DNA from 3 places in the Rhizobium sp. RCC_161_2 genome. Region 3 is predicted to be linked to each of the others. Evidence: riboswitches for the same ligand, from Rfam matches in the RefSeq annotation. Region 3 holds a riboswitch; each other region holds the start of a gene.
The links. A riboswitch is a leader RNA that binds a small molecule or an ion and turns the genes downstream of it on or off. The one in region 3 is predicted to bind thiamine pyrophosphate.

Region 1 (7,434 bases), on a different contig from region 3:
AGATCGAACAGACGCTCAACAAGCTGGAGGAGGTTTCCATCGACGTCGTGCGCGGGCGCAAGGCCGATGCATCGCTGATGATCGGCGCCTATCCCACGCTTGCCGCGCGGTGGCTCGCACCGCGGCTCGAAGGCTTTGTACAGGGAAATCCCGATATGCCGATCGAGATCATGCTGGTCGATCCCAAGCTGGATTTCGACCACAGCCGGATCGATATCGCCATCCTGCGAGGGGTGGGCTCCTGGCGGAATGCGCGCGCCTCCTTGCTGTTTCCAGAGGAGCTTGCCGTCGTCGCCTCCCCGAAGCTGATCCCGGCGACGACGAAGCTCGACTGGCTCGATTTCGCCCGGTTTCCCACGCTTCAGAATGCCAGCAGGCCGAGCCTCTGGCTCAACTGGCTGCGGGCCGCCAATCTGAGCTACAGCGGCGCCATCCAGGGGGTCCGCTTTGCCCATAGCGAAATGCTCATCAACGCTGCCGTCAGCGGTCTCGGCCTCGCGGTCGTGCCGGTGCAATATGTCGAGCGGGAACTGGAAAGCGGCGAATTGCATTTGCCTCTCGGAAAGCCCGTTCGCTCCAGCGAATCCTATTGGGCCGTCTATTCGGAGCGCAAGTCGCAAAAACACAGCGTCATCGCATTCCGCGACTGGCTGCTGCATGAGAGCCGGAAAAGCCGCCAAGTGACGGGTGGGACTGCGGCGTAACAACACCCCGGCCTGTCCTTGACCGCACTGCCTTTTTCTCTAGTCTTCATCGGTATTTGCAACACCGTGGCCGTTGAGGATTTAATATGTTTGGAATGACGAAGGCGAGCAAATTTGGGCTCGTGTGCCTGGCCGTGGCGGCCATCTCCAGTTTCGCGTCCGCCGCCGAGACGAAGGTTTCCTTTAGCGTCGACGGGCAAAAGGTGATCGGCACTCTAGCGACGATCGATAGCAACCCCAAAGCACCCGTCGTTGTCATGTTCCACGGCTTTAGTGGCTCGCGCGACGAACTGCCAATCAAGGACACCAAGGACGGGGTCTTTTCCCGCAGCGCCCGGCTTCTTGCCGAAAGCGGTTATGCGAGCCTGAGGATCGACTTCCGCGGATCCGGGGAGAGCGACGGCAAATGGGCGGACACCACCTTCTCCGGCCAGATCAAGGATGGCATTGCGGCGGTGGACTGGCTGACGGCCAGCGACAAGGTCGACGGCTCCAGGATATCTATCCTCGGATGGAGCCAGGGCGGCCTCGTTGGCGCTCATGTGGCCAGGGCGCGACCGGAGGTCAAATCGGTGACCTTATGGGCGCCGGTGGTGACGCCGCTTTATACCTACGGCAACCTCCTCGGTGCAGAGAATGTCGCGAAAGGATTGACCAGCCCGCCGGACACGGAGATCACCGCTAGGTTGCCCTGGGGCGTCGATACCACACTGAAGGCGTCCTTCTTCAAGGAAATGCCGACCACCAGCCCAATCGCGGCGATTGCGCATTACCCCGGCCCGCTGCAAGTCATTGTCGGCAGCAAGGATACGACCGTCACGCCTCAGCCGGCATCCGGCCAGGTCCTCCTCGACTATCATGATGGCGAGGAGCGTCTGGACGTTTTCGACATGGATCACGTCTTCAACGCCTTTACCGGGCCGCAGACGATCGACAGCCACCTGGTTCCTGCAACGCTGGAATGGCTGAAGAAATTCAATCCCTGATAAGGTCACAGATCAAATGAGCGGCGTTGCGTCCGCTCATCTTTTCTCCATTAAGATCCAGCTTCAGCTCTTCAGACGACAGCTGTCGGCAGCGGTATGCCGGCGAAATGGGCGTCGAGATTGGCAAGCACCAGATCGGCCATTGCCCGCCGGGTCTCGTGTGTGGCGCTGCCGAGGTGCGGTGCAAGAAGCACGTTGTCCACGTCGAACAGCTCCTCCGGCACACGGGGTTCGTCCTCGAAGACATCAAGCGCCTCGCGGCCATGCTTCGGTCTCATTGCTTCACCTGTGGGGTTGACATCACCCGAACCGAGAGCATAGCCTTCACGACATTCACCAGGGGGGTCCCGGCAAGGGGCTGAGATACTGCTGGACAACTCGGCTTTGCCGATTGTGGCGCAGTGACCCGTTGAACCTGATCCAGTTCATACTGGCGTAGGGACGGTGCAAGCGCTCGAAAGGCTTATGGATTCACGCGTGGAATCCTTGGCCGGCGTCTTTTCATCATTCCGGCTGAGGACTGGGTCTCCAATCGCAACTTGGAGCCTCAAACCATGAATATCGCCGCAAAGAATGTAACCCCGACAGTCACCACCGGCCCCTTGCCGGCATCCCGGAAGATCTACATTCCCGGAGACATCCACCCCGACATCCGCGTACCGATGCGCGAAATCAGCCTCCACCCGACCTCGGGCGAGCCGCCGGTCATCGTCTATGATTCCTCCGGCCCTTATACGATCGAGGGCGCCGATATCCGTATCGAGCAGGGTCTTGCCGAACTCCGTCGTGATTGGGTACTCGCCCGTGGCGACGTCGAGGCCTATCAGGGCCGCCATGTCCGCCCGGAAGACAATGGCTTTGCCAGCGGCGACAGGCTGACGCCCGAATTTCCCACGCTACGCCAGCCGCTGCGGGCAAAGGACGGCAAGGCCGTCACCCAGCTCGCCTATGCGCGCGCCGGCATCATCACGCCCGAGATGGAATTTATCGCCATCCGCGAAAACCTCGGCCGCAGGGCGCAAGCAGAGGCCATGGTCCGCGACGGCGAGAGCTTCGGCGCCCATATTCCGGACCATGTGACGGCGGAATTCGTCCGCCAGGAAGTGGCGGCGGGACGTGCGATCATCCCGGCCAACATCAATCACCCAGAAGCCGAGCCGATGATCATCGGCCGGAATTTTCTGGTCAAGATCAACGCCAATATCGGCAATTCGGCCGTCACCTCGTCGATGGCCGAAGAGGTCGAGAAAATGGTCTGGGCGGCACGTTGGGGCGCCGATACCGTCATGGACCTTTCGACCGGCCGCAACATCCACAATATCCGCGAATGGATCATCCGCAACTCACCGCTGCCGATCGGCACCGTGCCGCTTTACCAGGCGCTGGAGAAGGTTGAGGGCATTGCCGAGAACCTGACCTGGGAGGTCTATCGCGATACGCTGATCGAGCAGGCCGAACAGGGCGTCGACTATTTCACCATCCATGCCGGCGTGCGGCTCCACTACATCCCGCTCACCGTCAACCGCGTCACCGGCATCGTCTCGCGCGGCGGTTCGATCATGGCCAAGTGGTGTCTCCATCATCACCGCGAGAGCTTCCTCTACGAGCATTTCGAAGAGATCTGCGATATCTGCCGCGCCTATGACGTCTCCTTCTCGCTTGGCGACGGCCTGCGCCCCGGCTCGATCGCCGACGCCAATGATGCGGCCCAGTTTGCCGAGCTGGAAACGCTTGGCGAGTTGACGAAGATCGCCTGGGCCAAGGATTGCCAGGTGATGATCGAAGGCCCCGGCCATGTGCCGATGCACAAGATCAAGGAAAACATGGATAAGCAGCTCAAGGTCTGCGGCGAGGCGCCCTTCTATACGCTCGGGCCGCTCACGACCGATATCGCACCCGGCTACGACCACATCACCTCCGGCATTGGTGCGGCGATGATCGGCTGGTTCGGCACGGCGATGCTCTGCTACGTCACGCCGAAGGAACATCTGGGTCTTCCGGATCGCAACGACGTCAAGACCGGCGTCATCACCTACAAGATCGCCGCCCACGCCGCCGATCTCGCCAAGGGGCATCCGGCCGCGCAATTGCGCGACGACGCGCTGTCGCGCGCCCGCTTCGAATTCCGCTGGGAGGATCAGTTCAACCTCTCGCTGGACCCGGAAACCGCGCGCAGCTTCCACGACGAGACGCTGCCGAAAGAGGCACACAAGGTCGCGCATTTCTGCTCCATGTGCGGCCCGAAATTCTGCTCGATGCGGATTTCGCACGACATCCGCGCCGAGGCACAGAAGGAAGGTCTGGAGGCGATGGCGGCAAAATACCGCGAGGGTGGCGATCTCTATATGCCGGTCGATGCTGTCGAGCCCTCGGCCGGCTGAGATGCGCGTCCTTGTCAAAGGGGCCGGCGTCGCCGGCCTCACGGTCGCACATGAACTCCGCGCGCGTGGTGCGGAGGTGAGCGTCTTCGATCCGTGCCCGGGATTCGGTCGCGCCGCATCCTGGCTCGCGGGCGGGATGCTCGCGCCCTGGTGCGAACGTGAAAGCGCCGAGGAAGCCGTGCTCTCACGCGGCCTCGACGCCAGTGAGCGCTGGGATGCTATCCTCCCGGGACACATCGTCCGCAACGGAACGCTGGTGGTCGCACCGGCGCGCGATCATGGTGAGCTGAAGCGCTTCGCCGGCCGCACGACGGGTTATGAATGGCTGGAGGAAGACGCGATTTCCACACTGGAACCGGCGCTTACCGGACGCTTCCGGCAGGGCCTGTTCTTTCCCCGCGAAGCTCATCTCGATCCGCGGCGGGTGTTGAGCGCACTGCAAGAAAAGCTCGGCAGGCAAGGCGTCACCTTCGTCAGCGAGACTGCAGGCGGACAGGATTTCGACGATATTGTCGACTGCACGGGCAGAGCACGCATCGGACAGACCCGCGAATTGCGAGGCGTGCGAGGCGAAATGCTCTACCTTCGGACCGATGAGGTCGAACTCATCAGGCCTGTCCGGCTGCTGCACCCACGCATTCCCGTCTATATCGTGCCTCGCGGCAACGGCCTTTTCATGGTCGGCGCAACGATGATCGAGACCAAGTTCGACGGGCCAATCGCGGCGCGTTCATTGATGGAATTGCTGAACGCCGCCTATGCCCTGCACCCGGCTTTTGCGGATGCCGCCGTCATTGAGACCGGCGCCGGTATCCGCCCAGCCTTCCCCGATAATTTTCCGCGCGTCAGGCGAGAGGGAGACGCAGTCATCCTCAATGGTCTCTATCGCCACGGTTTTTTGCTGGCACCGGCCATGGCCGCTGAGGCCGCTGATCTTGTCTTTTCCCGAACCATCATAGGAGCGCATTCCCCATGAGACTGATCGTCAATGGCGAGCCCCAGACTATCACTGTCACGACGCTTTCCGAGCTGCTGGCTACGCTGGACTATGAGGGCGACTGGCTTGCGACCGCCGTCAACGGCGAACTCGTTCATCGCGAGGATCGCGCCGACCGCGCCCTCAATGACAATGACAGGATCGAAATTCTGACCCCGATGCAAGGAGGCTGACCCATGCTTGTTCTCTATGGAACCGAAGTCGCGTCGCGCCTTCTATTGGGCACCGCCCGCTACCCCTCTCCCGCCATTCTCGCCGAGGCCGTCAGACAATCGGCAACGGAGATCGTAACCGTGTCTTTGCGCCGCGAGACCGCCGGCGGGCGCAATGGCGGCGCGTTCTTCGAGATGATCCGCGCACTCGGCGTCCGAGTCCTTCCCAATACCGCCGGCTGCCATGGGGTTTCCGAAGCCGTGCTGACGGCCAAAATGGCCCGCGAGGTGTTCCAGACCAACTGGATCAAGCTCGAAGTGATCGGCAATCACGACACGCTACAACCGGATGTCTTCGGGCTCGTGGAGGCAGCGCGCATTCTCGCCAGCGAGGGCTTCGAGGTGTTTCCCTATACGACCGACGATCTGGTGGTGGCCGAAAGGCTGCTGGACGCGGGTTGCAAGGTCCTGATGCCCTGGTGCGCGCCGATCGGCAGCGCCGCCGGGCCGCTCAATCTGTCTGCTCTTCGGGCGATGCGGGCGCATTTCCCTGATGTGCCGCTGATCGTCGATGCCGGCATCGGCCGGCCGTCGCATGCGACGACGGTCATGGAGCTCGGCTTCGATGCGGTGCTCTTGAACACCGCCGTTGCCGGCGCCGGCGACCCAGCCGCCATGGCCGGCGCCTTTGCCAAGGCGATCGATGCGGGCTGGCAGGCCTTTGGCGCCGGCATGCTGGAGCCGCGCGACATGGCAGTGCCATCGACGCCGGTGATCGGAAAGGCGGTCTTCGCATGAGGCTCGACCCCTTCTACCTCATCGTCGACAGCGCCGACTGGATCGCCCGGCTGGTTCCGCTCGGCGTCAAGCTGGTACAGCTCCGCATCAAGGATCGCACGCCGCCGGAGATACGCGCCGAAATCCAAAGGGCTAAGGCGATCTGCGCGGCGCATCAATGCCAGCTCATCATCAATGACTACTGGCAGCTTGCCATCGAAGAAGGATGCGACTTCATCCATCTCGGACAGGAAGACCTGGCCGTCGCTGATCTCAGGGCTATCCACTCGGCGGGCCTGAAGCTCGGGCTTTCGACGCATGACGAGGCAGAACTGGCGACAGCCCTTGCCGCCAGCCCGGACTATATCGCGCTCGGCCCGGTCTATCCGACCATCCTCAAGAAAATGCCATGGGCGCCACAGGGCCTCGACCGTCTGCGCGAATGGAAGGACCGGATCGGAGGACTGCCGCTCGTCGCCATCGGCGGTTTGAACCTGGATCGCATTGCGGGCGTGTTCGAGAACGGCGCCGACAGCGCCGCTGTCGTGACGGACATCACGCTGAACGCCGATCCTGAGGCGCGAACCATGGAATGGATCGCCGCAACCAATCAAGTCAGGATGAATGACGACGCCGTGTGAAGCTGCTCTTCACACTCCCCCTGGTCCGGTCGGCCATTACGGTTTCACGCGATCGGGATGTGCCGCCTGAAACGCCGGCAGTTCCGCGCATTTGCCGTCGATACCGGCGATGCGCCCGAAATCGGTCAGGTCCACGCCCCAGCGGCGAGCATTGTAGACTTGTGGAACAAGACAAAGGTCAGCCATCGTCGGGTGATCGCCAAAGCTGAAGACACCATCGCCATCGTTGAGCATGGCTTCCAGTTTACGCAGCCCATCCGAGATGAAGTGCTTCATCCATTCCTCGCGGGCCTCAGCCTTGCCCGTCAGGGTCATGACCTCTGCCACGACATGCATGTTGCATATGGGATGGATGTCCATGGCGATCGCATAGGCGAGCGCTCGAACCTGTTGCCGACCCGCCATATTCGATGGCAGCAATCCGCTCTCCGGTTGCAGCTCGGCTAGATATTCGATGATCGAAAGCGACTGCGTCAGCGTCCTCCCGTCGATCACCAATGTCGGCACCAGACCCTGCGGATTCAGCGCAAGATAGGCCGGCTTCTTGTGTTCGCCCTCCAACAGGTTGATCGGCACCGTCCCGTAGTCAATCCCGAGCATCTTGAGCGCAATACGGACGCGATAGCTCGCGGACGAACGCCAATAGTCGTAGAGGACGATTTTGTTCATCGCGAGCCGTCCGCATCATACCGCTCGACAGTCTGCTCGATGGCCCCGAAGATCGAATGCCCGTACCGATCCTTCATCTCGATGCGGACCTGATCGCCGAATTTCAGGAATGAAGTTCTCGGCGATC
Region 2 (7,434 bases), on a different contig from region 3:
AGGCAGATTCTCAGGGCGCTCGCCGGCATATCGCCGAAATCGGCGCAGCGAACCGGCTGACCAAGGCGCACCGGCGCAAGACAACCCTGTTCGACCGCCAGGTCCTTATAGACGGCGGCAGTCTTCGCCGCTGGCAGAATACCCCCGCTATAGGGGTTTCGAAGGTAGAACGAAAAGATCGACGGGATTTCGTCCCAACGTGATCCGCGCGGCCTATCTCCCAGACGATTTCGATCTATAGCGCGCGTATCGAGCTGTTCAAAGGCGTCGTCGCGCTCCAGTCGAGCTTGCACCACTTTTGCAAAGGTGGACAGGACAGCAACCACCTTTTCCTCGGGCACTTTGAGGAAACGCTTCAATTCGAACAATGCCGCCTTCCATCGCAGCAGCAGACCGAAATTGGCGCAATGCGGCAATCCGTCCCTGGCCACCCAGCCCTCCGGCCAATCCGCTTGCGCGCAATAATCGGCAAGCGCCGCCGGCAAAGCCCGCTGCTTCAGGCGAGCCGACAATCGCGGCGGGCACAATAGCGCCCCGCTGAAAATCGGCCCGGCCAGGAACTTCGATCCCGTCAGCGCCACAAGGAAGTCCTGGGCGAGATAGGCGCGGATCGTGGCGGCGGAAACCCGGAATTGGCAGGCATCGATCATGATATCGAGCACGTCGCCGAAACGCGCTTTCAGGCGGAACACCGTTTCCAGACCCGGCGCCAGCAAGCTGGTCTTGGAGACATCCGTCACGACCAGGAGGCATCTGAGACCGGCGGCGCGGGCGAGTTCAATCAGTCCCCTCAATTCGCTCTCGACCTCGTCATCGCTGCGCAAGGTACCATCGGGGTTGCGCACCGCGACGGCGGTGTTGCGCGTCGCCTGTCCGGGGCTAAGTTCTTCGCCCTTGGCAACTGGGCGATCGCTACTGACGCGGCTCATGAAGTGCCGGCCGGCGGCCGCGGCCATGACACCGCTTCCAGTTTCGTTGCCCATCAGCGTTATGGTCATCAATGTCCGGTCATCCTCGCGCGCCAGCAGCGCGGCGACAAAAAGATGAAGGTCGGTGCCCGATGTCGCCATGACAGCGTCCACTTGCTCCGAGCTGCCATCAAGGCCGAGCAAGTGCCGCAGTTCTGTCCGGACTTTCGCGATCTCCTGCGCATAGATATCAGCGGCGGGATACGTTTCCATCTCCCGCAGAAGTTTCGAATGATAGGCACCGACTGCCGCGAAGGCGGGCATAGAAATGGTCGATGCGGTGGAGGAGCCGAAGGCAAGGTCGAGCGGCCGAGGCGATGGACCATGGCCATACATGTTGAGGCCGGTCACCGATTCGCAATCGAGCCTTTCGTCTCCGCCGGAAACGAGGCAAGCGAGAAGCGCATAACGATCATTGTCCAGCCGGCGACTCGAGGCGAGGCCGGAAACATGGTCGTCAAAGCTCTTTTGCATGCGCGGCATTCCCCTTGCGGTCCTTCGTCGACGCGCTGCGAATGCGCGTATCAATGTCCATGAGACATTAGGCCAAACAAGATGGAGCGAGGCTGACGTGCCGATCGGACAGGCCTCGGTCGTCGCAGATATGAAAAGCCCGCCGCCATGGTGGCGACGGGCTCAAAGGCGAAGTAGCTGGTTGCTTAGCCTGCAGACGTAAGCTTGTCCTGGGTCTTGGTGTCGAAATCGCTGGCGTCATGGCGCTCATGCAATTGGTCGGCGGGATCGCCGGACAGTCGATTGACCTTGCGTCCGCGCTTCACAGCAGGCCGGGCAAAAATCGTTTCCGCCCAGCGCTGGACATTCTTGTAGTCCTGCACTTGGAGGAACTCGGCCGCGCCATACTGCCAGCCCTTCACCAAACCGCCATACCAAGGCCAGACGGCGATATCGGCGATCGTATAGTTCTTACCTCCAAGATATTCACTTTCGGCCAGACGGCGATCGAGCACGTCGAGTTCGCGCTTCACCTCCATGGCGAAGCGGTCGATCGCATATTCGATCTTCGTCGGCGCATAGGCGTAAAAGTGGCCGAAACCGCCGCCGAGATAGGGCGCGCTTCCCATCTGCCAGAACAGCCACGACAGGCATTCGGCGCGAGCCGGCTGCTCAGTCGGCAGGAAGGCGCCGAACTTCTCGGCGAGATAGGTCAGGATCGAGCCGGATTCGAAGACCCGGATCGGGGTCGGACCGCTGCGATCCAGCAGCGCCGGAATCTTGGAGTTTGGATTGACGTCGACGAAACCGCTTCCGAACTGGTCGCCTTCGCCGATCTTGATAAGCCACGCATCATACTCGGCGCCGCTATGGCCGAGAGCCAATAGCTCCTCGAGAAGGATCGTGACCTTCACCCCGTTCGGCGTTCCCAGCGAATAGAGCTGGAGGGGATGGCGGCCGACCGGAAGTTCCTTCTCATGCGTCGGCCCGGCGATCGGGCGGTTGATATTGGCAAACTGGCCTCCGTTCGCCTTGTTCCAGACCCAGATCTTCGGCGGCGTGTATTCGGCAGAATCGGTCATGCTCAAACTCCTGATTTTCGGCAGATACAACTGCGATGTACCGACCGATCTAGCGCGTTCTTCATTACGCACATAGGGGACACGATCAATTTTTACGAGAGGGCTGGATCACATTGGCGTCAGGAATTGCGCATCAGGATCTAAGTGGCTTTCCAGCCGAGCCGCTGCCGAAACTCAGCTCCGGGGCAGCGGCACGATTGATGCAGGCTCAAAACGAAAAAGCCTGCCGCGGGAGGAGGTGCGGCAGGCTTTTCGAAAAGAACCGAACAACAGCTGGGAGGAGGAGTGCTGCTGTTCCCGCAGGCGACCTTGGGAGGAGGATAAGGGCGCCTGCATCATCGAAGCTCTGCGGGAGGAGGTGCATCACTTCGATAAGTATGACTATACACTAGATCTGCTTACTTCATAGGCATTTATTTGCAAGGCAGCTATGCGTTATGCGAAAAGCAGGAAGCTTCTAGGCCACAGATCCTTCAACCGAAAGGCCGAGCTTCGCCTGGCATGCACGCAAAACAAAAGCGCCCGCTCGGGAAGAAGCAGGCGCCAGCAGAATTTCGACTGTAGATCAGCGTTTTACGCTGTTAGCGAACAACGGCCGCACGGGCGACGTTGCGGATTTCGCTGCGGCCGATGCCGAGGTCATGCAGTTCGCGCGTGGACATACGGCCCAGTTCGGCGACCGTCTGACGATACTTGAGCCAATTATTGAAAGAGCGTGCTACGTTCATGATGATCCCCTTTCCTAGGGCATTCAAAGCTGAGCTGCCGTGCTTGGCGCTCCGTTCGCTTCGATGAGTACGATATAGTGCAAAGCCTTCGGCATTTGCATAGCTAAGGTATCACTGCACCCATGCAATCGACGCATGGGTAGCGAAGCTACTCCGCCGTGCTGCTCGCCTCAGCTCACCCCGATTGCGATACGCCCGACGATTTTCTGGTGACAGCACAATCGTTCTCTGCGAGAAAGACGGAGATGAGAGACAGGGGCGTCCGTCGATGACGGGCTGAGAAGTACCCTTTGAACCTGAACCAGATCATGCTGGCGGAGGGAGTCGCTCGGGGTCCCGGCCTGTTTGCGTCGCCTCCCTTTGCGTCTCGCCCCGCCCGAAAGGCGCGATATGCAAAACCACACCACTCCAGGCAGCCTGTTGACCGCCATGCGGGCAAACCCTCCGCTGGTGCAATGCATTACCAACTTCGTCGCGATGAACATTGCGGCCAATGTGATGCTCGCCGCCGGCGCCTCGCCCGCCATGGTGCATGCCGAGGAAGAGGCTGGCGAGTTCGCCGAAATCTCCGGCGCCTTGACCATCAATATCGGCACGCTTTCCAGCGGCTGGCTGGCCGGCATGATGTCGGCGGCGCAGGCGGCAAACAAGGCGGGCAAGCCTTGGATTCTCGATCCCGTGGCACACTATGCCACATCCTTCAGGCGCCGATCGGTCGCGCAGTTGCTGGAACTGCAGCCGACAATCATCCGCGGCAATGCCTCGGAAATCATTGCGCTTGCCGGCGGCACCAGTCGTGGCCAGGGCGTCGATAGCCGCGATCCAGTCGAATTGGCAGAGGAAGCCGCCATCCTGCTGGCTCAAAAACATCGATCGATCGTTGCCGTTACCGGCGCCACGGATTTCGTCACCGACGGGAACAAGGCAAGCCGTATCGAGGGCGGTTCCCCGCTCATGCCGCAGGTGACTGCGCTCGGCTGCTCGCTCACCTGCCTCATCGGCGCCTTCGCGGCGACAAGACCGGATCAGCCACTCGCCGCAACGGTGGCGGCACTCGCCTACTTCGCCGTGGCAGGCGAACGGGCGGGCCGCCTAGCCGACGGACCCGGTTCGTTTTCATGGCGTTTCCTTGATGCGCTGACCGCGCTTGATGAAAAGGCGGTCGACAGCGAAGCAAGGATCACCTCGCTATGAAGCACTTCGATCTTTCCCTCTATCTCGTCCTCGATCCGGTGCTCTGCGCCGATACCGGCATGGTGGAAACCGCCCGCGCCGCAGTCGCCGGTGGCGCCACCATCGTGCAACTGCGCGACAAGCATGCCTCGACCGCGGGCATGATCGAAACCGGTCTGGCGCTGAAGCAGGCGCTGGCGGGCACGAGCGCACGCCTGATCGTCAATGACGATGTCGAAGCGGCAATCGCGATCGGGGCCGACGGCCTGCATATCGGCCAGGACGACATGGACGCCCTTACCGCCCGCCGCCGGATCGGCCCGGAAATGATCCTCGGCCTATCGGTGGAGACCGAGGCACTTGCTGCGGCTATCGATCCCGCCCTCGTGGACTATGCCGGGATCGGTCCGGTTTTCGCGACGCCGACAAAGCCTGACCACAAGCAACCGATCGGCTTTTCGGGCCTTGCCAGTATGATCGATCTCTGCCCCGTTCCGTCGGTCGCGATTGGCGGCTTGAAGGCCGGGCATGCGGCCGAAGCACTGTTAGCCGGTGCTGATGGGATCGCCGTCGTCTCAGCCATATGCGGCACGCCGGACCCGCAGGCCGCAGCCGCCGAGATCGCCAAAGCTATCAGGGAAGCACGCCAATGATCCGAAACGTACTCTCCATCGCCGGCTCGGATCCCTCCGGCGGCGCCGGCATACAGGCGGACCTGAAGGCATTTTCGGCGCGTGGCGTCTATGGCATGGCGGCGCTAACTGCCCTGACGGCACAGAACACGCAAGGTGTGTCCGGCGTCCACCTCGTCCCGCCGCAATTCGTTGCCGATCAGATCGAGGCCATCTTTGCCGATGTCCGCGTCGACGCCGTCAAGATCGGCATGATCGCGAACGCGGCCATCGCCGAGGCCGTCGCCGGCGCGCTCGCTCCGCATCGAGGTGTTCCGATCGTCCTCGACCCGGTGATGATCGCCAAGGGAGGTGCCGCGCTGCTCGCCGCCGATGCCGTTGATGTCCTGACCCAGCGGCTCCTTCCGCTCGCAACGCTGCTGACACCCAATCTGCCAGAAGCAGCGGCCCTTCTGCACGAACCGGTCGCTGAAAACCGCGAGGCGATGGCGCGGCAAGCTCAAGCATTGGCGAAGCTCGGGCCATTGGCCGTCCTCATCAAGGGCGGCCACCTTGATGGCGATGAGAGCCCCGACGTGCTTGCAAGCCCCGAGGGCCTGACCTGGTTCGAAGCCAGCCGCGTTCCGACCAAAAACACGCACGGAACCGGCTGCACCCTGTCCAGCGCCCTGGCCGCCGAGATCGCCAAAGGCGCCACGCTCACGGAAGCAGTCGCCACCGCCAAGCACTATCTCGCCGGCGCGGTCGCCGCAGCCGGAACGCTCTCGGTTGGCAGTGGCCACGGGCCGGTTCAGCATTTTCACGCGCTATGGCCAGCCACAGAAGGACGTACAAAATGAGCCTGCCTCTTAATCAGCAAATCGTCATCGTCTCCGGCGCTGGCCGAGGCTTCGGCGCGGCGATCGCAGCAGCCTTCGCCCGCGAAGGCGCCAAAGTCGCCATCAATTATCGCGCCAGCCGCGAACCTGCCGAAGCACTTGCCGCCCGGCTTGGCGACCATGCCCAGGCGTTCCAGGCAGATATCCGCAGCCTGGACGAAACGAAAAGACTGATAGAGGAAGTCACGGCGCATTTCGGCGCACCAACGACGATCGTCCACAATGCGCTTGCCGATTTCAGCTTCAACGGCGACGCCCGTTCGAAGCTCGACGCATTGAGTTGGACGGCCATTGCCGCGCAACTCGACACCGCCCTGCAGGGTGCGCTCAATCTCATCCAGGCGGCACGCCCTTCCATGGCGAGATCAGGCTTCGGCCGTGTCATCACCATCGGCACGAACCTCTTTCAGAACCCGGTCGTGCCCTATCATGATTACACAGCCGCCAAGGCCGCCCTGCTGTCGCTGACGCGAACGGCGGCCGCCGAACTCGGGCCTCAGGGCATTACGGTCAACATGGTGTCGGGTGGCCTGCTCCGCACCACCGATGCCAGCAGCGCCACACCGGAAGCCGTGTTCGATCTCATTGCGGCGAATACGCCACTGCGTCGCGTGACGACACCGGAAGAGGCGGCGGACCCCGTCCTCTTCTTCGCAAGCCCCTGGGCACGGGCGGTAACCGGTCAAAACCTTATCGTGGATGGCGGGTTGGTCTTCGGATAGCATCGCTAAAGCTTCGCTGCTACCGTCATCTGCAAGTCATTGCCGTTTTTACGAAAACGGCAATGACGCAACATCAGGCCTTTTTCAGAAACTCGGTTCTGAGAACCAGATCCTTGATCTTTTCAGCCCGGCATTCGATCTCGTCTTCATTGCCTGTCAGCCGGATGCCCTTGATCAGCGTGCCGCGCTTCAAAGTCACGGATGTCCCCTTGACCTTCAGATCCTTGATCAGGGTCACGTTGTCGCCGTCGGCAAGCACTGTCCCGTTGCTGTCTCTTACTTCCATCGTTCTGGTCCCGTCGCTATATCTTGTCTGTTGGGCGACATAGCAGGTAGCGGACAGGTCGAATAGCGCAAAAGCAATGGAATCTGACCACTAGCTGGAGCCGTTAAAACTCCACTTCCAGCTCAACAATTTCGTCCGGTTCGGCCATGGCCCCTTCAGTCCATTCGCGCATCAAAGGCCAGGCGAGCACCGTCTCCACATAGGCCGCAAGCTTCGGCTCCAACTCCACCGCATAGGTTCGGAAGCGGGTGCAGACCGGCGCATACATCGCATCGGCTACCGTCGGCGTAGCACCGAACAGCCAAGGCCCGCCGCCTGTATCCAGGCACTCGGTCCAGATAGCCTTCACACGCTCAACATCGGGCCGCGCGCCGGAAAATATCTTGAAGCTCGCATGCCGCGCCTTGAGGTTCATCGGCAACGCCGAGCGCAGATTGTGAAAGCCCGAATGCATCTCACCCGAGACCGACCGACAGCGGGCACGGGCGGCCCGATCGGCGGGCCAGAGCCCA
Region 3 (7,434 bases):
TGTCCGGCTGTGCCGGCGATGGTCAGCAGAAGACATACCAGCCCCAGGATGAAAGCAAGCCCGTCGGCATCGTTGGTGCGATAGCTGCCGAGCTTGCTGTAGACCAGCCAGGGCAGCGTCATCAGGCTGTCGGAGCCGAAAAGAGCGACGGCGCCGAGATCGCCGAGCGACAGCGCCATGGCGAAGGAGAGGGCCGTGAAGAAGGGTTTGCGCAGGCCGGGCCAGTCGACGAGGCGCAGCCGCGCCGCGCCTTGAAGCCCGAGACTGGCGGCCAGGCGTTCGGTGCGGCGGCGATGAATGACATAGGCCGGCTCGATGACGCGGATGACGAAAGGCAGCGCCATCAGGGCGTTGATGACGATAATCAGCAGGGCGGCGAAGCGGGCGGGATCTCCAAGTGGCCGCAGCGCCAGAAACCATCCGGTCGCCAGCACGATCGGCGGCACCAGAAGAACCAGCGAGGAGGTGCCGCTCAGGACCATCGCCAACCCGCGCAGGCCGGGTGTTTTTCGGCGTTCGGCCGATATGGTCGCGCGGGCGCGGACAATGGCGAAGGCGGTCAGAACTGCCAGGAGGCCGGCGGCAAGGGCGATGGCAAGGCTCGTTGCAGTCGCCTGCAGGAAGATCGTCTGGCTGACGAGCTTGATAAGATCGGCCTTAACGCCAGTGACGACGACCGAGGCGAGCGGCAGGCCGATGAACAAAGTGGCAAGCAGCAGCAAAGCGCCGTCGATCCATCTCGCGGCAGGCAATGTCCCATCGATCCGCCGTGTCGCGCGGCCGCTCGTCAGCCCGTGATCGTCCGGTGCCGGCATCAGCGCCATCGCGCCGAGAATGGCGGCGGTGACGGCGATTTGCAGCAGTGACAGCGTGACGGCCCGGCCGGGATCGAAATCGAAGCGCAGCGCCTGGTAGATCGCCACCTCGATCGTGGTTGCCGCCGGGCCACCGCCGAGCGTCAGTACCAGCGTGAAGCTGGTGGCGCAGAGCATGAAGATCAGGCCGGCGATACCAGGAATGAGGCCGCGCAGCACCGGCCATTCGATGAAACGGAAGACGGAAGCGGGGCGCATGCCGAGCCCACCGGCCATCAGCCAATATTCCGCCGGCACGCGCTCCAACCCAGCCAGCATCAGGCGGGCGGCCAGCGGCAAATTGAAGAAGACATGCGCGAGCAGGATGCCCGTCAGCCCGTAAATGCTGACCGGCTGCGACAGACCGAAGCCCGTCAGCGCCTGATTGAGAATGCCCTGACGTCCCCAAATGCCGAGCAAGCCGAGCGCACCGATCAGCACCGGCAGGCCCATGGGGACGGCCATCAGCCGGATCAGCCAGAGCCGGCCGGGAAAACGCGGCTGTCGGGCTAAAGCGCGGGCGACCGGGATCGCAAGGAGGATGGAGAGCAGGGTGGAAAGCGTCGCCTGCAGCAAGGTGAAGCGCAGGACGCGGAGAAGATAGGGATCGGCAAGCGGATTGCCGCTGCCGGATCCGATGCCGGCGGCAAGCAGGGTGACGATGGCGACACCGACAAAGACAGCGATGCCGGCGAGGCTGAATGCCCCGCCGGCAATGGCATGTCGTCTCTCGGGTGCCGTCAGGATCATGTCGACGTCAGTTGGTGCTGGTGGCAGCCAGCCATTCGTCGATCCAGGCCTTGCGGTTCTTCTCGACTTCGTCCGGGCTCATCAGAAAGGTCTTGGCGGGAACGACCAGCTTGCCGAAAGCATCCGGCAGCGGCTCGGAGGTTGCCGAGACCGGCATCATCCAGTTGTTGGTCGGGATCGTGTCCTGGAAGCCCGGCGAGACCATGAACTTCAGGAAATCGCGGGCGAGATCCTTGTTCGGCGACGACTTGATCAGGCCGGCCACTTCGATCTGGATGTAATGACCTTCGGAGAAGGAGGCTGCCTGATAGCGATCGGTCTTTTCTTCGATAACGTGATAGGCCGGCGACGTCGTATAGGAGAGCACCATCGGCGCTTCGCCCTTGGTGAAGAGGCCATAGGCCTCCGACCAGCCAGGCGTCACCGTCAGGATGCGGCCCTTGAGCTTCGTCCAGGCGTCTGCCGCCTTGTCGCCATAGACCGACTTGACCCAGAGCAGCAGGCCGAGGCCCGGCGTCGAGGTGCGCGGGTCTTCGATGACGATCTTCTGCGACGGATCGCCCTCGACCAGTTCCTTCAGGCTTTTCGGCGGGTTCTTGATGGTCTGAGTGTCGTAGATCACGGCGAAATGGCCGTAGTCATAGGGCACGAAAACGTCATCCTTGAAATCGCCGGGAACCTTGAGGGCCGATGTGTCGACGCCGCTCGTGTCGAACAGGCCGGTGTCCTTGGCCTCACTGACGAGGTTGGTGTCGAGGCCGAGAACGACGTCGGCCTTGGTGCCGACACCTTCCAGCTTCAGCCGGGAGAGCAGCGCCACGCCGTCGGTGACGCTGACGTAGTTGACCGTGCAGCCGCAGGTCTTCTCGAAGGCGGCCTTGACCTTGGCGCCCGGACCCCACTCGGCGGTGAAGCTTTCATAGGTGTAGATGGTGAGCGTCTTGTCGGCGGCCTCTGCGGCCTGCGCGGCAAGAAGCGTGGTGCCGGCGGCAAAGGCCAGGCCGGCAAAGAATGTCATCAGCGATCGGTTGGGCATGGCAGCGCCTCCTCTTGGTTTCGTCTTGAACGGGAAAAGGGCGCTATGATTTCGTCACGCGTCTAATCCCTCCGCCGGTGTTAGCCGGATCAGGTTCCGCGGGTTGGCTGGTGAAAGCCTCTCAGCCAGATATCCGATTGGATACAAGGCACCCCGTTAGAGCGTTGGCAGATTTAGCCCCGTGACGAAGGGATGACAAGGGGGATGATTCCCTTGTCGATTGCGAGGATGCGCGACTTACTCGGCGGCGTGGGCAACGGCCTGGCTGTCGATCTTCTTGGTGGCGCTCGGAAGCTGGACGTTCTTCAGCGTGAGCGCTGTCAGCAGACCGGCGAAGCAGATGGCGGCGGCGGTCATAAACAGCGGGCTGAAGGCGCTGGCGTAGGCGCTGGCGACCGCTTCGCGCGTGGCGTCCGGCAGGGCGGCCATCATCTTCGGCGTCAGCTCCTTGATGTTGGGAACACCGGGGATCGAGACGCCGACATTGCCGAGCTTGGCGGCGATGATGGCGCCGTAGATGGAGATGGCGATCGAGGCGCCACCCATGCGCGACAGCGTTACGGCGCCTGTGGCCGCTCCGACGTCGCGGCTGGCGGCGGTGTTCTGGATGCCGATGACCGGCACCTGCTGGGCAAGGCCGATGCCAATGCCATGCAGCAGCATCAAGGCGCCGATAAAGGCGATCGGCGTGCCGGCATGGACCTGTGCCAGTGTGGCGAAGGCGACGGTGCTGCAGGCGGCACTGGCAATGGCAAAGGGCTTGTAGCGACCCCTCGCCGAAATCAGCCGTCCGGCCGAGAGCGAGCCGCAGACGATGCCGCCGGTCAAGAGGATGAAGAGCAGGCCGGCGACCGATGGCGACAGGCCGGTCGTCGTCTGCAAAAAGAGCGCGAAATAATTGACCATGCCGATCGCGACCGCGCCGCTGGTGATCGAGATGATCAGAAGCAGGCCGAAGGTCGGGTTGTGGAACAGCGTCAGCGGCACGATCGGCTCCGGAGCGCGGCGTTCGACGAAGACCCATGCGAGTGCTGAGAGCGCGCCGAAGGCGATAATGCCGAGGCATTGCGGCGACAGCAGCGAACCGAAGAGCTCGGTGCCGTCTGCGGCAAGCACGATGCTGGTGGTGGTGAGCGCAAGCAGGATCGCGCCGGCATAGTCGATCTTCGGCTTACGGGCCGGCTTGCGGTAGGGCAGCATGAAGGCGAGGCCGGCAAGGACAATGAAGCCGATCGGTACGTTGACGAGGAAGATCGAGCGCCAGCCGAAGAGATCGCTCATCGTGCCGCCGAGAACTGGGCCGATGGCGCCGGACGCCATCAGGACCAGGCTGGAATAGCTCTGATAGCGGGCGCGCTCGCGCGGCTCGAAAAGATCGGCGTTGACGGCGAAGATCGACACCAGGATGCCACCACCGCCGAGGCCCTGCAGGACGCGGGCGGCGATCAGCGTATCCATCGAAACAGCAAGACCGCAGACGGCCGAGCCGACGGTAAAGATCGCGATCGCGGTCATCATCACATATTTGCGGCCGAAGAGGTCGCCGAGCTTGCCATAGACCGGCATGACGGCGGACAGGGACAGCAGATAGGCAGAGCCGATCCAGCCGAAACGCTCCAGATGTCCGAATTCACCGACGATCGTCGGCAGTGCCGTCGAGACGATCTGGTTGTCGAGCGTTGCCATGAACATGGCGGTCATCAGGAAGAGAAATAGGATAAGCCGGCGGCGGTGATCCGCAACGAGCGGCGCGGGCGTAGTCTGCATGTCCATGGAACGAGAAATCCGAGCTTGCCTGGAGTGCCGCGCGTTCGACCGAACGGGCATGGGTCGCTCCAGTTCCTGAATCCGCAGCATCTTGCTTTCGGGTAGGCTATTCGAGGGCAACATGTTGCAAGGCAATATATGTGCTATTGGCATATAATTGTCAACGGCAGATGAATGCCGTTTGCATATTTTAATGTCTGCCCATCTTTGATATGCTGGCGGAATGACATCAGCAACGACCACACGAGAAATTGAAGCTACGCCGCTGCCTGAAGACGAGAACCTGCTGCGCATCGGCCAGGTGATGACGCGTATGCGCCTGATGACGGGCCGCCGCATGATCGGGCGGCTGGCGATCCAGAACGTTGCGCCGGGCCTGGAGCTTTCGCATCTCGACGTCATCGATGCTGTCAGGCGGGCGGAAGTGTCCGGTGAAGTGACCGTCGGGGCAATCGCCGAGATCCTGCGCATCGACCCCTCGCGGGCAAGCCGCATCGTGGCGGAGATGGTGACGCGCGGCGTGCTGCGCCGCAAGGCATCGCAGGCTGATGCGCGGCGCATCGTGGTGGTACTGACGACGCTCGGCCAAAGGTTGCTCGCCGAAATCCAGGCGCAGAAATTTGCCCTCATCGAAGGCATTCTCGCCGATTGGCCAGCCGAGGATATCGAGGTCTTTTCGCACCTGTTCGACCGTTTCATCGGCGGCTATGAGCATGCTTTTCAGACGCGTCTCAAGGAAACGGGAGACTGAATGGCGGCTTGGCGCTGAAGAGCGCTCTTCCTAGGGACATGTCTTTGCGCTATGGGCTTGGCACATGAGCCAATCCACGACCTTCACCATCCTACTCGGCGGCGAGTTGCGCCTGACGGACCGGCTGCGCGCTGAGACGGCCGGCAGCCGTTTCATCGCGGCGGATGGCGGCATGCGCCATGCGGTGGCGCTGAATGCGACGCCCGAGCTCTGGGTCGGCGATTTCGACTCGACACCGCCGGATCTGCGCGGCGCCTTTCCCGATGTGCCGAAGCAGCCCTATCCGGCGGCGAAGGCGGCGACGGACGGCGAGATCGCCATAACGGAAGCGATCGATCGCGGCGCCAAGCGGCTGATCCTTGCCGGTGCCATGGGCGGAGAGCGTTCGGATCATGCGATCCAGCACTTGCTCTACGGCATCCAGCTTGCCGAAAAGGGCTTCGACGTGCTGTTGACCTCGGGCGACGAGGAGGCGGTGCCGCTGCTGCCGGGCGACATGGAGCTGGCGCTGCCCTCCGGCTCGCTGTTTTCCGTTCTCGGCTTCAGCGATCTGACGGGGCTGTTCATTCATAACGTCCGCTATCCCTTGCGCGATTTCAATCTGCCCTTCGGGGCGTCGCGCACCATTTCCAATGTTGCGGAAGGCGCTGTGCGCTTTTCGCTCGGCAGCGGCAGGGCGATCGTCCTTGCCCGCCCTTATGATCTTACCGGAGTCTGATCTTGGCCCCTCCTATTTTGAAACTCGACGATATCTTCCTGAGCTTCGGCGGCGCGCCACTTCTGGCCGGAGCCGGGCTGCAGGTGGAGCCGGGTGACAAGATCTGCCTGGTCGGCCGCAACGGTTCGGGCAAGTCGACGCTCCTGAAGATCGCCGCCGGCATGGTCGAGGCGCAGTCCGGCGAAGTGTTCCGTCATCCGTCGTCGACCGTGCGCTATCTCGAGCAGGCACCGGATTTCGGCGATTACAAGACGGTAGCCGCCTATGCCGAGGCCGGGCTCGGGCCGGGCGACGATCCCTATCGCGTCACCTATCTGCTCTCCCACCTTGGCCTCACGGGCGAGGAAGATCCGAAGACGCTCTCCGGCGGCGAAGCGCGCCGCGCGGCGCTTGCCCGCGTCATGGCGCCGGAACCGGATATTCTTCTGCTCGACGAGCCGACCAACCATCTGGACCTGCCGACCATCGAGTGGCTGGAAGGCGAGCTGCAGAAGACCCGCAGCGCCCTGGTCTTGATCTCGCACGACCGTCGGTTCCTCGAAAAAGTCTCCACCGCAACCGTCTGGCTCGATCGCGGCACCTCGCGGCGGCTGGACAGGGGCTTTGCCCATTTCGAAGCCTGGCGCGACCAGGTGCTGGAGGCCGAAGAGCTGGAGCAACACAAGCTCGGCAAGGCGATCGAACGTGAGGAACATTGGCTGCGCTATGGCGTGACCGCCAGGCGCAAGCGCAACATGCGCCGCCTCGGCGAGTTGCAGGACATGCGCTCGCGCCATCGTGGCCACAGGGGCGCGCTTGGTTCGGTGCAGGCATCCGCGGCCGATGCGCAGGAGAGCGGCAAGCTGGTGATCGAAGCGGACAAGATCACCAAGGCCTATGATGAGCGCGTCATCGTCGCACCGTTCTCGATCCGCGTGCATCGTGGGGATTGCATCGGTCTCGTCGGCCCGAACGGCGCCGGCAAGACGACGTTGCTGAAGATGCTGACCGGCCAATTGAAGCCGGATAGCGGCAAGGTGAAGCTCGGCACCAATCTGGAGATCGCAACGCTCGACCAGAAGCGCGAGGAGCTCAATCCGGAGGATACGCTCGCCAACTATCTGACCGACGGGCGCGGCGAAAACCTGCTGGTCAACGGCGAGCAGCGGCATGTCACCGGCTATATGAAGGAATTTCTGTTCCAGCCGGAACAGGCCCGCACGCCGATCAAGAATCTCTCCGGCGGCGAGCGCGCCCGGCTGATGCTGGCGCGCATCCTGTCGCGGCCGACCAATCTTCTGATCCTCGACGAACCGACCAACGACCTCGACATCGAGACGCTGGACCTGCTGCAGGAGATCGTCGCCGGCTTCAACGGCACCGTCATCCTCGTCAGCCACGACCGCGATTTCCTCGACCGCACCGTGACCTCGACCATTGCGCCGGCCAATCCGGATGATCCGGACGGCCGCTGGATCGAATATGCCGGCGGTTATTCCGATATGCTCGTACAACGCAAGGGCGCGCTGGAGGAGCGCAAGCGAGCTGAAAAGGCCGCTGAGAAGCCGAAGACCGCCGG

Region 1: another riboswitch for thiamine pyrophosphate. It lies ahead of thiC (phosphomethylpyrimidine synthase ThiC); the one in region 3 lies ahead of thiB (thiamine ABC transporter substrate binding subunit).
Region 2: another riboswitch for thiamine pyrophosphate. It lies ahead of thiM (hydroxyethylthiazole kinase); the one in region 3 lies ahead of thiB (thiamine ABC transporter substrate binding subunit).

The regions. Positions count from the first base shown of each region.
Region 1 is NZ_JBFUPL010000006.1:176,260-183,693, forward strand. It holds gene AB6803_RS17405 (LysR substrate-binding domain-containing protein) at 1-704, shown strand, start outside; gene AB6803_RS17410 (alpha/beta hydrolase family protein) at 791-1,690, shown strand; partial or broken gene AB6803_RS17415 (2-hydroxyacid dehydrogenase) at 1,762-1,953, opposite strand; TPP riboswitch at 2,019-2,150, shown strand; gene thiC (phosphomethylpyrimidine synthase ThiC) at 2,245-4,071, shown strand; gene thiO (glycine oxidase ThiO) at 4,073-5,047, shown strand; gene thiS (sulfur carrier protein ThiS) at 5,044-5,241, shown strand; gene AB6803_RS17435 (thiazole synthase) at 5,245-6,018, shown strand; gene AB6803_RS17440 (thiamine phosphate synthase) at 6,015-6,638, shown strand; gene maiA (maleylacetoacetate isomerase) at 6,675-7,307, opposite strand; gene AB6803_RS17450 (fumarylacetoacetate hydrolase family protein) at 7,304-7,434, opposite strand, start outside.
Region 2 is NZ_JBFUPL010000001.1:537,005-544,438, reverse strand. It holds gene AB6803_RS02395 (hypothetical protein) at 1-1,442, opposite strand, end outside; gene yghU (glutathione-dependent disulfide-bond oxidoreductase) at 1,628-2,503, opposite strand; gene AB6803_RS02385 (DUF1127 domain-containing protein) at 3,085-3,231, opposite strand; TPP riboswitch at 3,476-3,571, shown strand; gene thiM (hydroxyethylthiazole kinase) at 3,622-4,425, shown strand; gene thiE (thiamine phosphate synthase) at 4,422-5,057, shown strand; gene thiD (bifunctional hydroxymethylpyrimidine kinase/phosphomethylpyrimidine kinase) at 5,054-5,875, shown strand; gene AB6803_RS02365 (3-oxoacyl-ACP reductase) at 5,872-6,636, shown strand; gene AB6803_RS02360 (alkylphosphonate utilization protein) at 6,710-6,922, opposite strand; gene AB6803_RS02355 (glutathione S-transferase) at 7,026-7,434, opposite strand, start outside.
Region 3 is NZ_JBFUPL010000007.1:240,980-248,413, forward strand. It holds gene thiP (thiamine/thiamine pyrophosphate ABC transporter permease ThiP) at 1-1,604, opposite strand, end outside; gene thiB (thiamine ABC transporter substrate binding subunit) at 1,612-2,640, opposite strand; TPP riboswitch at 2,690-2,806, opposite strand; gene AB6803_RS19530 (MDR family MFS transporter) at 2,878-4,413, opposite strand; gene AB6803_RS19535 (MarR family winged helix-turn-helix transcriptional regulator) at 4,631-5,158, shown strand; gene AB6803_RS19540 (thiamine diphosphokinase) at 5,223-5,876, shown strand; gene AB6803_RS19545 (ABC-F family ATP-binding cassette domain-containing protein) at 5,879-7,434, shown strand, end outside.